DNA from 3 places in the Parafrankia discariae genome. Region 2 is predicted to be linked to each of the others. Evidence: predicted binding sites of a transcription regulator. Region 2 holds the regulator's gene; each other region holds the start of a gene.
What was found. Region 2 encodes LexA, which represses DNA repair genes until DNA is damaged. Its sites were predicted from a motif close to CGAACNNNNGTTCG; they were not measured.
Positions count from the first base shown of each region.

Region 1: B056_RS35430 (HNH endonuclease signature motif containing protein) is a predicted target of LexA. The motif match lies at 2,098-2,111, and genes of this name have one in related genera.
Region 3: dnaB (replicative DNA helicase) is a predicted target of LexA. The motif match lies at 2,975-2,988, and genes of this name have one in related genera.

Region 1 covers NZ_KB891126.1:126,190-130,717, reverse strand. Annotated here, with positions in the region: gene B056_RS0106595 (class I SAM-dependent methyltransferase) at 375-983, opposite strand; gene B056_RS35430 (HNH endonuclease signature motif containing protein) at 2,338-3,567, shown strand; gene B056_RS0106585 (aminotransferase-like domain-containing protein) at 3,695-4,528, shown strand, end outside.
Region 2 covers NZ_KB891241.1:188,776-193,303, reverse strand. Annotated here, with positions in the region: gene nrdR (transcriptional regulator NrdR) at 1-544, opposite strand, end outside; gene B056_RS44745 (LysM peptidoglycan-binding domain-containing protein) at 970-1,215, opposite strand; gene lexA (transcriptional repressor LexA) at 2,137-2,880, shown strand; gene hflX (GTPase HflX) at 3,046-4,528, opposite strand, start outside.
Region 3 covers NZ_KB891230.1:252,611-257,138, forward strand. Annotated here, with positions in the region: gene B056_RS39615 (hypothetical protein) at 1-921, opposite strand, end outside; gene B056_RS0122220 (antibiotic biosynthesis monooxygenase family protein) at 952-1,323, opposite strand; gene dnaB (replicative DNA helicase) at 1,467-2,825, opposite strand; gene rplI (50S ribosomal protein L9) at 3,566-4,012, opposite strand; gene rpsR (30S ribosomal protein S18) at 4,024-4,260, opposite strand; gene B056_RS0122240 (single-stranded DNA-binding protein) at 4,323-4,528, opposite strand, start outside.

The sequences.
Region 1 (4,528 bases), on a different contig from region 2:
GAATTCCCCCGCCAACATTCCGGCGAGGACCGCGGATCGCCCTTACGGGCACAGCGAGAACCGAACCCGATTCCCACCGTGACCACCCTGGATCGATCACCCATCGACTGCTCAGCACAGCTGCCCTACGGTGCCCCGGAGACAAGTGCCGGATCTCATTAAGCGCCCCTGTCGGGCCCCGTTCGACGGGCGGGTCCGATCCTGCGCGGTCCGCCGGCACAGCTGGCCTCGGCCAATCCACCACGAGCACGCCCGGGACCCGATCCGGATTCGCCCAGGGCCGCGGCCATGGCCAGCGCCGGGCTCGGCGACGACCACGGCTCCACCACTGGCTGTGGCCGCCGGTGCCGGTGCCGACGGCCACAGCCAGTGGACTACCTGGCTCGCCCCGAGTACACGGCGAACCGCCAGGCCTTGACCGCGCAGTCGACGGAGCCGAAGCCCGCCTGCCGCAGCCACCCGAGCTGGTCGTCGAGTGGAGCGCACCGGTCGTGAGCCATGCGCGCGAGCGCCCCCGCCCATTCCTCGTCGCCTGAACCTGCAGCACGGGCCCACCGCTCGTGCATCCGCTCGTACCTCTCGGTAGTCCCCTCATCGGGTCCAATGATCTGTTCCAGATTCACAAACAGACCACCGGGAGCAAGTACCGAACGGATGCCTTGGAACAGGCTCCGCTTGGCCTCGTCGTCGAGATGGTGGATCGCCAGTGCCGAGACAACCGCGTCGAAGGGACCCTCAGGCAGCGGATCGGTGAGGTCGGCGACCGTCACGCCGACCACGTGCTCCCGGAGCCGGGACACCGCACGGTCGACCATCGGGCCAGACCCATCCATCAGATGCAGCCTGGCACCGGGTACAACCCCGATCACCGCCGCGGACAGCAGGCCGGTTCCCGCGCCCAGGTCCAGCACCGCCGGATGCGCCACACCCAACTCGGCCACCAGATCTCCAACCGCCCCGTAGAGCAGATCGAAGAACGGCACCAACCGGCGACGCTGCATGTCGTACGTCTCTGGATCCCAAATCATCTCACCATATGAGATAGCAGTCTCACCCATTGGGTCAGTGTAGGCCACGGCAGACCAACTGCACAGTCGCCTGGAGCTGGTCGAAAGCCAGACAACCCTGACGCGCTCCAAGAGTTCGCACCTCGCCACCGACAAGACCACGGCTCCGACACCGACACCGCCTACCTCGACCGAGGCGACAGCCAGGGTGACCGAGGGAAATCCGGCGATCCAGTACACAGTTCGCAGACAAAACCGCCACCAGGGTCGCGGCAGCAACATCTGGCCTTGCCATTGGCCCTTGCCTTCGATGCCCCGGACAGGAGGGCGGCTTCGACCGACGAACCTCGGCGCGAAAGGACCGTGACGACACACCCGAACCGAATCCTGCAGGCTGCCTCCGAGGCCACTTCGGCGCCCACCATCCCGGCCGACCTACCATTGAGGCCACCGCGAAACCGCGCCGCCATGGACCACCCCCGAGCCGCCCAGCCGTCGCTCATTTCATCGACTTCGCCTTCCGTTGGGCCGACCATGAAGACGAGGCGCCCTGGAATCCGGGGAACAGTTTTTTGTAGCGGGCTACACGAATTCACCGAACTGTTGGCGAGACAAACCTTCTACATCCGAGTGGAGTCCCGACTCAACCCTCCGACCCTGCCTGATCCACTATCACCGGCCACGACACCGTCGACCTCCACGATCAGCCATGCCCCCGCGCCATGGTCCAGTCTCGCCACGAAGGCTGGCACCTTCTCGACAGGCACGAGAATATTTCAGACGTGGTGCGACTCACGCACTCGAACGATGCGCACGAGACCCCGTCATCCACCAGTGAATCAGTAGTGGTCATCCTCCCGGCACCCTGAGGTCACTCACTATTTTCAACTCAATGTGCAGATGTTTCGGCGCCCGGCAGACGAAACACCTCGACAGTAGCACGGTCGGCCACGTGGTCAACGCCAGGAGAAAATCACCGAAAACACCATTGCCACCATCCAGGATCTCCTCATTGATACGGAGGATTACGTGCACCGATGTGGTCTCTTCCGCCAGCCACTTGCTCGACCCGCCACACCCGCCCTATCATCGAACACACGTTCGAAACTTGACGGAGTAACAGGCAGGCGGTGACACCATGACCTCTCCTCCCGGCAAGAGACGTGACCCGTCACCACGCAGGCAACGCGCCATCGCCCACACACCCGACACCACGACCACAGCCACTACCTCGACCAGCCCAGACAACCAACCCGCACCAGGAAACGCGACTCCCACCCCGGTTGGAAGCCCGACTCCACACTCCTCCGACACAGGACAAACCTCGTCGGTGACGCACGGTGCGCGCCTCACCCGGGAAGCATGCGACACGAAGGCAAGTGAGCTGTTCGGAGAGATCTCCCGGGTCGTCCACACGATCGCCGCCGGCCACGCGGACCTACTGACCCTGCTGGCCCAGTTCGCCGCCCTCCGGCTCTCACCCGACACCGAACACCCACCCGGTGCCGACGCGTTCGCGCCCGAGGAAATAGCCGCCGCGATGGCGATCTCACCTCAGTCAGCGTCTGCCCAACTGGCGTTCGCCCGCACCGTCACCCGGCGCCTCCCCAACGCGGTCCACGCCCTCCGGGCAGGAGTCCTCGATCTCCAACGGCTACGGTCCCTGGAGAAGGCGGTACACCCACTCGACGACCGCACCGCAGCCACGGTCGAGACACAGGTGCTCGCCGGCGGAGCGAGAACGAATCGGCGTGCCTTCGCCGACGTCTGCAAACGCACCGTCACCAGAATCGACCCCGAAGGGTCGGCAGACCGAGCGCAGACTCGCAGGAAAGACCGACGGGTACGGATCAGCCCTGACGACGACGGAACCAGCACGCTCGCAGCCGTCCTTCCCGCGGAAGACGCCGAGGCCTGCTACCAGCGGATCAACCAGACTGCCCGCTCTCTCGGCGACAACCGACCCGAGGGTGACGACCGAACCGACGACCAGATTCGCGCCGACGTACTGGTCGACCTGCTCACCGGCCGCGTCAGCCACGCCACGCCGACGCCGTGCGATATTCAAGTAGTCGTACCCGTCACAACCCTGATGGGCCTGTCCAACGACCCCGGCGAGATTCCGGGGCACGGCCCGATCCCCGCACGCATCGCCAGGGAGATCGCCGATCGGCCCGGCTCAACCTGGCGGCGAATCCTTACCGACCCGCAGGGACACCTGATCGAGGTCGCCGACCGGCGTCTGCCCAGCCCCGCGCAGATCCGCCACGTCCGTGCCCGCAACCAAACCTGTGTATTCACCGGCTGCACCCGACCATCACGACGCACGGAGACCGACCACACCGTTCCCTTCTCCCAGGGCGGGCCAACCCTGACCAAAAACCTCGGCCCCCTGTGCCCTCGACACCATCGGATGAAACACCTCGGCCACTGGAGAATCACACAACCGCATGAAGGGACCTTCATGTGGTTCAGCCCTCTCGGGCGAACCAGCACCACCAAGCCACACACCTATCTTGAAACCGATATCTCAACCAGGGCAGAAAAAGATCCTGGCTGACGGGTGCCTCTCGAACAAGGGCCGGTCTGGCCCAGCGTAGGCCATCCTGCTTGGCGTCAGGCAGGATGAGGGTGGAACCTGCGCCGGAGAGAACCGGGCCACGGAGGAATCGAGGGAGTCAGCGAACGTGAGGAACACAACCGCACCGCCGGAGCTCGCGAGCCGAGTCGGATCCGTCCAGACCTCTCCGGTGCGTGAGATTCTCGCGTTGACGGAACGACCGGAAGTGATCTCCTTCGCCGGTGGCCTGCCTGCGCCCGAGCTCTTCGACGGGGAGGGCATCCGGGCCGCCTACGACCGGGTGCTGAGCGAGGATCCGCGACGGGTGTTGCAGTACTCGTCGACGGAGGGCAGTCCGTTGCTACGCGAGACGATCGCCGCACGGCTGGCCGGGCGGGGCCTGCCCACTCACGCCGACGACCTTCTGATCACGACAGGTTCACAGCAGGCGCTGACCCTCCTTGTCACCGCGCTCCTCGAACCTGGCGACGCCGTCATTGTGGAGGATCCGACCTACCTGGCGGTGCTGCAGTCGTTCGGTTACGCCGGTGCACGGGTCTGCCCGGTCACCACCGACGAGCACGGCATCGTCCCCGACGCGCTCGCGGAGGTCGCGGCCCGCGAGAGGCCGAAGCTGATCTATCTCGTCCCGAACTTCCAGAATCCAACCGGCCGGACGGTGCCCGCGGAACGCCGGTCCGCGATCGCACGGATCTCGGCCGAGAGCGGCTTCTGGATCGTCGAGGACGACCCGTACGGTGAGCTGCGGTTCGAGGGCGCCCCCGTGCCATGGATCGCGTCGATCGAGGACGCGGCGGACCGCACGATCCTGCTGGGGAGCTTCTCGAAAACGATGGCCCCGGGGATGCGTCTCGGATGGCTGCGGGCGCCGGAAGCACTACGCCGCGCTTGCGTAATCGCCAAGCAGGCCGCGGACCTGCACACCTCGACGATCGACCAG
Region 2 (4,528 bases):
CCCGTGGGCCCGTGGTCACCGGAACGACGACGGCTGAGGCCCGGGTGGCCGCCGACACCGCGGTCGGCTTCCCGGCGGCGGGCGGCTCGCCGCTGCCAGCCGACTCGGCGCGCAGGGCCGCGATCGCCGCCTCGAAGTCGCCGAGCGACTCGAACGCCAGATAGACGGAGGCGAAGCGGAGATAGGCCACCTCGTCCAGCTCCCGGAGGGGGCCGAGGATCGCTCGGCCGACATCCTCGGCGGCCACCTCCGCGGAACCCGAGGAGCGCACCGTCTCCTCGACCCGCTCCGCCAGCAGCGCCAGATCGTCCGACCGGACGGGGCGGCCCTGGCACGCCTTGCGCACTCCCACGATCACCTTCGCGCGGCTGAAGGGCTCGGTGGCCCCGCTGCGCTTACGGACCCGCAAGGAGGCCTCCTCCATGGTCGTGAACCGACGGCCACAGGCCGGACACGACCGCCGGCGCCGGATCGCGGCGCCTTCCTCGGCCTCCCTGCTGTCGACGACACGGCTGTCGGGATGCCGGCAGAAAGGGCACCGCATGGTCCGCTCCCCTCAACCCCGGGCAGGCTGGCCCTGCCGCCCGCGGGGTGCGTCCGACTGGGTTCCGTCACTTCGACCGACGGCCCTGTGGACAGACGGTCAAGGCTCTGTGGATTACCTGTGCAACAACCTGTGGATGACTTGCGGTGCTGCAACTACAAGATGTTGTGTCCACCGTAGCGCACACCACCGACAGATCCGACACCGGCCCCTCCGGCGCGTGTGGTCCTCGGGTGTGTTTTCGCCAGCCCGCGCCGACGCCACGACAGGCCGTGACACCGGCCCGACACACCCTCGGCGGCGACAGCCGGACGTGCCCCCGGCAGGGGCCATCCGCGACATCTGGCACGCCGAGCGCACCGGGCACGCCGAACCGCCGCGCTGTCGAGCCCTCGGGGCCCAGGGGCCGCGGCAGGGGAGCCGGGTCAGGGCAGCCGGAGCTCCTGACCGGGCATGAGCGTCACCGTGTCGAGGCCGTTCAGGGTCATGAGCCCGCGGACGGTGTCGCGGGCGTCCGCCTCGGGGGCGACGTCGTGGGCGATCTCCCAGAGCGTCTCCCCGGACCGGACGACGTGCGTCCGGTAGCTCACCGGGACGCCGGTGAACGCCTGTGACGTGGTCACCAGCGCCAGAGAGAAGACCAGGCCGAGCAGGGTGCTCGCCAGCGCCACCACGACGATCCGGCCGCGCCTGGTCAGCCGCAGCGGCGGCCGGGCGCCCGGCCTCCCCCGCCGGCCGGCCCGCGACCCGGGTCGCGGACGGGGCCGCGGACGAGGCGGACGAGGTTGTGGGCGAGGTCGCGGGCCGGGGGCCGGCTCGGCCGGGGCCAACCCGACGGCGGCCACACGCCACCACATCCCGGGCATCTCTATGACGCTGGCCCCGCGTCCTCCGGCCCCCTCGGACCTCGACTCACCGCGCCGCCCGGACTCGCCAGGCGGGGCCGTGGCGACGGGAGCCGCCACCGGCAGACCACACCGGGCGCCACGAGAGCGGACCGGGTGCCCTACCGGCACGCGACCCACACCGCGCACCGCCACCCCCCGCACCCCGCGACCACGAACGGCGACTCCGCCCACCGCGGCCCCGCGCACACCGCGCGCTCCGCGCACGCCCCGCGCACCCGTCGCCACCCGCGGACCCTGCCGCGCCGCGCAGCCGCGGGACACCGGGTGACCCCGTCGAACCGACGCATTCCCACCGGCCGCACCGCCACCGTCGGTCATGCCAACCTCCCAGGCACGAACACTTGTTCGATCGAACGCCTGAGCGATTCTTGCACGGCCGCCACGCACACTTCCCCCGACACGCTCGAACAGACGTTTGAGATTCGGCGATCGGCCGACTACCGTCAAGGACGATCAGTTGTGGACGATCGTGCGAGATCGACCGCGAGATGGACCGCGAGATGGACCGAGCACGAAGGACCCCACCAAACCGATCAGCCGAACCGATAAAAAGTTACTAATCGGACAAAGCATTGGAACGACCGGGTGGGTGTTGGCGGAGCCGGGCCGTCGACCACCCGGTCCGCGGCAGCCGCCGGTGGCATCATCCACCAGGCGGAAGCATCGACAGGAGAGCGGTAGGCGATGACCAGCCAGGAACGGGGTACCCGCCGAGGTGACACCCGTGGCAACGTGCGGGACTTCCCCGACAGCCCCGCGGACGCCTCGGGCCTGACGCAACGGCAGAAGAAGGTACTCGAGGTCATCCGGTCCGCGGTGGAGCGGCGCGGATACCCGCCGAGCGTCCGGGAGATCGGCGAGGCCGTCGGCCTGACCAGCACCAGCAGCGTGGCGCACCAGCTCAAGGTGCTGCAGGAGAAGGGGTTCCTCCGGCGCGACCCGAACCGGCCGCGGGCGATGGAGGTGCTTCCGATCGGCGGGGCGAAGACCGGCGGGCGCTCCCGCGCGGGTGCCGCGGCGGCACCCGCCGGGGCCACGGCGCTGGAGGCCGGCACGCCGACCTACGTCCCGCTGGTGGGGCGGATCGCGGCCGGCGGGCCGATCCTCGCCGAGCAGGCGATCGAGGACATCTACCCGCTGCCGAAGGAGATCGTCGGCGAGGGCACCCTGTTCCTGCTCAGGGTGGTCGGCCAGTCGATGATCAACGCCGCCATCTGTGACGGTGACTTCGTCGTCGTCCGGCAGCAGCCGGTGGCCGACAACGGCGAGATCGTCGCGGCGATGATCGACGGAGAGGCCACGGTCAAGCGGTTCCGGCAGCGGGACGGCCGGGTGTGGCTGGCGCCGGAGAACCCCACCTTCTCGGACATCCCGGCCGAGGACGCGACCATCCTCGGCCGGATCGTGGCGGTGATGCGCCGGGTCTGATCCCGGCGCGCGGCCGGCCGGGCAGGGCGTGACAGGCACCGGTCAGACGTCGGACGTCTGACCGGTGCGGTGTTCAGGCCGGGCGGCGGTGTTCAGCCGGCTGGTCCAGCCACCAGCCGCCCAGCGAGGCTGGCTGGCAGGGCCGGGCGGCTGTCAGGGCCGGTGTCAGGCGCGGAACGGCTCCAGCTCGGCCGCCAGGCCCACCGGCACACGTGCGGCGACCTCGGTGCCCCTGCCGGTGTGCTCGACCCGGAGCACCTCGCCGATCTGGTGGATGCGGGAGACGAGATCGCCCCTGGTGTAGGGGACCAGCAGCGACATCTCGACCTCCGGGTGCGGTATCCGCGCCGAGAGCGCGTCCACCAGCTCCTGCAGCCCCGCCCCGGACCGGGCCGAGACGAAGACGGCGTCCGGCACCGCCTGGCGCAGGACGGCGAGCGTGGTCGGGTCGACCGCGTCCGTCTTGTTGACCACGATGAGCTCGGGGACCCCGGCCGCGTCGATCTCGGCGAGCACCTCGCGCACGGCCGAGATCTGCCCCATCGGGTCCGGGGCCGAGCCGTCGACGACGTGCAGGACGAGGTCGGCGTCCACCACCTCCTCGAGCGTCGAGCGGAACGCCTCGACGATCTGGTGCGGCAGGTGGCGCACGAAGCCGACCGTGTCGGCCAGGGTGAACACCCGGCCGTCGGGCAGCGTGGCCCGGCGCACCGTCGGGTCGAGGGTCGCGAACAGCGCGTCCTCGACCAGGACACCCGCCCCGGTCAGCCGGTTGAGCAGCGACGACTTCCCGGCGTTGGTGTAGCCGGCGATCGCGACGGCGGGAACGGCGCCGCGGCGGCGCGACGACCGCTTCGTCGCCCGGACGGTGGCCATCCCGGTGAGCTCACGGCGCAGCCTGGTGATGCGCGCGCGCAGCCGCCGACGGTCGGTCTCGATCTTCGTCTCACCGGGGCCGCGGGTACCGATCGGTGCCCGGCCGCCGCTGGCGGCCTGCCGGGACATCGACTCACCCCAGCCACGCAGCCGCGGCAGCATGTACTGCAGCTGGGCGAGCTCGACCTGCGCCTTGCCCTCGCGCGAGGTCGCGTGCTGGGCGAAGATGTCGAGGATCAGCGCCGTCCGGTCGATCACCTTGACCTTGACGACCTCCTCGAGCTGGCGCAGCTGGCCGGGGGTCAGCTCGCCGTCGCAGATCACCGTGTCCGCGCCGGTCGCCAGCACGATCTCGGCCAGCTCCTTGGCCTTGCCGGAGCCGACGAAGGTCGCCGCGTCGGGCCGGTCCCGGCGCTGCACGAGCGCGTCGAGCACCACCGACCCGGCGGTGGTCGCGAGCGCGGCCAGCTCCGCCATGGACGCCTCGGCCTCGACCTGCGAGCCCGACGTCCACACCCCGATCAGAACGACCTGTTCCAGGCGGAGCTGGCGGTACTCGACCTCGGTGACGTCCTCGAGCTCGGTGGTGAGGCCCGGGACGCGGCGCAGCGCGCCACGGTCCGCCAGGTCGAGCCCGTCGCCCTCCTCGTCGAAGAACGAGAACCCGTCGGTCTCGGCCAGGGCGAGCGCGGTGACGTCACGACCCTCGTGACCCTCGTGGTCGTCGTGACCGTCGCTTCCGTCGGAACGCAGTTTCAGATGCCGGGTGGAC
Region 3 (4,528 bases), on a different contig from region 2:
GCCCGATGCCTCCGGTGTGGTCCCCGCCGGTCCACCGGGTGCCGGGCGTTCCGGCGGCGGATACCCGGGCGGGCCGGACGACAGGTCCGGCGGCGGCGCCGCGAGCGGATAGCCGGCGATCCGGCCGGTCCGGCCGGGGACGGGTGGCTCGCCGGCACCCGTCGCACCTGGGAGCTCACCCTCCAGGCCGGGGGTCCAGCCGGGATCTCCCGGCCGAACGGGACCACCCGCGGGCGGGCGGCCGGCCGGCCCGGATGGACCATCCCCGGCCGCGGCCCCCGGATGGCCGGGACGGCTCCCCTGACCGGGCGGGGTCTGCTCTCCCGACGGAGTGGCCTGGCCGGGCATGCCCGGATACCCGGGCCCGCCGTACGGCCCGGGATACGCACCGGGCCGGACCCCGTACTGACCAGGCTGGACGCCCCACTGCCCCGGGTGGCCGGGTTGCCCCGGTTGGGCGCCGTATGGACCAGGCTGGCCGCTCCACGGTCCAGCCTGACCGCCGTACTGACCCGGCTGGACGCCCCACTGGCCCGGGTGGGCTCCGTACTGGCCCGGGTGGGGGACACCGGGTCCGTCCGTGGGCGTTCCCGGACGCTGCCGGGGGCCGGTCAGCCGGTTGAACCCGGCGACCGTGCGGGAGCCGCGCCGCGAGCGCCACCACCGCCGGACCGCCCACACCAGGCCCAGCGACGCGACCGTTCCGAGGAACGGCGCCACCTCATGATCCTCATAGAAGACCAGCAGGTAGAAGCTCATCAGGCCGATGAAGACGTAGCCGGTCACGAAGAACGTGAACGGCTTGATCCGCATGCGGCCGATCACGTCGCGCATCGCGATCGCGGGCAGCAACCACACCAGAAAACCGAAGAACGCGGCCGAGAGGGGCGCCAGAAAGAGGTACCCGATGAAGGTCAGCATGGCGGCGGAGGCGCGCGACGGCCGGCGGGCTCAGGAACTGGCCGGTCGGTCCGCCGACGCCGCTGCCGGCACGACTGGATCCATGATCGCCACGACGTGCTCCACCGACGGCGCCGCCGCGAAGAACGGGGAGAGCGCCGCCCGCCACCGGGTGAACCGCTCCGAGCCGCGGAAGGTCTCGGTGTGCGCTTCCAGGCTGTCCCAGTCGACCAGGAGCACGAAGCTGGACGGGGACTCGACCCCCCTGGTCATCCGGGCGGAGCGGCACCCGGGCGTGTTGACCAGCTCATGCCGGACCGCCCGGTACGCCACGGCGAACTCCTCCTCGCGCCCTGGCAACACGTCGAACCGCGCGACCTCGACGACCCCGGAGTCGCGCGGGGGAACACCGGAAACGCTCATGTCGCCCAGTCTGTCACCGCGGAGCCGGCTCTTCAGCCGCGTGGACGCGCGGGCCCGTTTTCCGCCACCGTCAGCCACCCGAACGGATGCCATCTCCGGAATTCGTCGCGTCTCAGCCACCGCGGACGCATCACCCGGCGAGGTCAGTTGGCCATGTCGACGAACCGGGAGTAGTGGCCCTGGAAGGCCACGGTGACGGTACCGGTGGGGCCGTTTCGGTGCTTGGCGATGATCAGGTCGGCCTCGCCGGCCCGTGCCGACTCCTTCTCCACCGTGTCCTCCCGGTAGAGCAGGATGACCGCGTCGGCGTCCTGCTCGAGGCTGCCGGACTCGCGCAGGTCGGAAACCTGTGGGCGTTTGTCGGCCCGCTGCTCGGAGGCCCGGTTGAGCTGCGAGATCGCCACGACGGGGACCTCCAGCTCCTTCGCGAGCAGCTTCAGCGACCGGGAGATCTCGCTGACCTCCTGCTGACGGCTCTCGACCTTCTTCGGCGAGGACATCAGCTGCAGGTAGTCGAGGATGACCAGCCGCAGGTCGTTGCGCTGCTTGAGCCGCCGCGCCTTCGCCCGGATCTCCATCATGGTCAGGTGCGGGCTGTCGTCGATGTACAGCGGCGCCTCGGCGACCTCGCCCATCCGCCGGGCCAGCCGGCCCCAGTCGTCGTCGGTCAGCCGGCCGGTGCGGATGTTCTGCAGCGACACCCGGGCCTCGGCGGAGAGCAGCCGCATGGTGATCTCCATGCGGCTCATCTCCAGTGAGAAGACGACCGAGGTCATCCCGTTCTTGATCGACGCGGCGCGGGCGAAATCCAGGCCCAGGGTCGACTTGCCGACCGCGGGCCGGGCCGCGACGATCCACAGCTGGCCGCCGTGCAGGCCGTTGGTGAGCTCGTCGAGGTCGGTGAACCCCGTCGGCACCCCGGTCAGGGCGCCGTCGTGGGCCTGGATCGCCTCGATCTCCTCCAGCGCCGGGTTCAGCAGCTCGCCGAGTGGGGTGTAGTCGTCGTTCGTGCGCCGCTCGGTCACCTCGTAGACGGCCGCCTGGGCCCGGTCGACGACGTCGGTGACGTCGGGCGCCGGGCCGAAGGCGAGCTGCACGATGCGCGTGCCGGCCTCGGCCAGCCGGCGCAGCACGGCCTTCTCCGCGACGATGCGCGCGTAGTAGCCGGCGTTCGCCGCGGTCGGGACGCTGGAGATCAGGGTGTGCATGTAGGACGGCCCGCCGACCCGCTCCAGCAGGTTCTGCCGGCCCAGCTCGGCGGCGACGCTGATGACGTCGGCCGGCTCCCCACGGCCGTAGAGGTCGCCGATCGTGGTGTAGATGGTGGCGTGCGCCGGCCGGTAGAAGTCACTCGTCCGGAGGACCTCGACGACGTCCGCGATCGCGTCCTTCGAGAGCAGCATGCCCCCCAGCACGCTCTGCTCCGCCGGGAGATCGTGGGGCGGGGTGCGATCGAACTCGACCGCGGATCCGGGCCCGCGCGTGATGTCGGCGACGCTCACGCCTCCCCCTCTCGGATGTCGGCCGGCCCGCCGGCGCACCGCGACCGGGCGGTCGGAGCGGCGCCGTGCGGCGCGAGCTCCCGGCCCGATCCCACCGAAGGCGAGCCCACCGCGGGGAAGCCTGCCAGGCCCGAACCTGTCGACATCATCGAACATATGTTCGATCGCGGAGAGGAGGGTGTCAACTCGCCCGCCCGCCCGCCCACCGACCCGAAGATCACGTCCACCTCACCCGTCTGGACTATCCCGTTCCCACGGATACCTGGCCAGTGTGGAGGGCTCGACGGTAGAGGCCCACATGGGGCAGCGCCAAAAAGTTATCCACATCCTCCTGTGGACAACCTGTTGGTAACGAGCGAGTTTCTGGGGAACGCCTCGGGACAGGCGGCAGCGACGTTGTGGATGACGGCGTCATAACCGCCCAGAACCGCAGCGCCAGTAGGACTACAGGGACGACACACCTGTGGACAAAAAGAAACTTTCGAGTTACCCCGAGATCGTGGTGTGACTAATCATTTCGAGCTATACCGCCCAGGGGAGGGATCTCCCGGCGACAGGCCCACGAGCATTCTGCCCGAATCGAAGCGTCACCGCCCGCTCACACGCGGACACAGAAGTGATCCGAATGTGGTCGCGCCACCCGGTCAGGTCACCGTGAACCGCCTCGGCGAGGTGAGTGGGGGAAGACGAGAGCAGGCCAGGGCGGCGCCGTGAGCGGCGCGCCCTGGCCTGCGCCGTGATCAGGCCGAGGTGACCTGGACGGTCAGCTTCGCGCTGACCTCGGGGTGCAGGTGCACCGCGACGGTGTGCGAACCGAGCGACTTGATCGGGGTGCTCAGCTCGACCCGGCGCCGGTCCAGCGCGGGGCCGCCGGCGTCGGTCACCGCGGACACCACGTCGGCGGCCGTGACCGAGCCGAACAGCCGGCCCTCCTTGCCCGCGCGGCTGACCAGCCGGACGGACAGGCCGGAGAGCTGGCCGGCGATCTCCTTGGCGTGGTCGAGGTCGCGGACCGCCCGGGCGTCCCGCGCCCGCTTGATCTGGGCGACCTGACGCTCGGCGCCACGGGTCGCGAGAATCGCGTACCGGCGCGGCACCAGGTAGTTCCGGCCGTAGCCGTCGGCCACATCGACGATGTCCCCCGGGCTGCCGAGCCCCGGGACCTCCTGGGTGAGGACGAGCTTCATCGTCATCCTCCTCAGCGGGCCGTCGAGGTGTACGGCAGCAGCGCCATCTCGCGGCTGTTCTTCACCGCGGTCGCGACGTCACGCTGGTGCTGGCTGCAGTTGCCGGTCACCCGACGGGCACGGATCTTCCCCCGGTCCGAGATGAACTTCCGGAGCAGGGAAGTGTCCTTGTAATCGATGTAGTGGACCTTGTCCTTGCAGAAGACGCAAACCTTCTTCTTGGGCTTGCGCACGGCCGCCTTGGCCATGGATGTGCTCCTACCTCGTTTTGCGCCCGAGTTCCGGTCGCGCGAAGATGACACGCGGCCGCTCAGAACGGCGGCTCGTCGGAGTAACCACCCGCGGGCTGCGACCACGGGTCGTCGACGGCGCCGCCGGCATAGCCGGAGCCACCGCCCTGCGGGGATCCGCCGTTGTAGCCGCCACCGGGCTGGCCACCGGGGCCACCGGGGCCGCTCGGGCCGCCCTGGCCGCCGTTGAATCCGCCGCTACCACCCTGGCCACCACCGAAGCCGC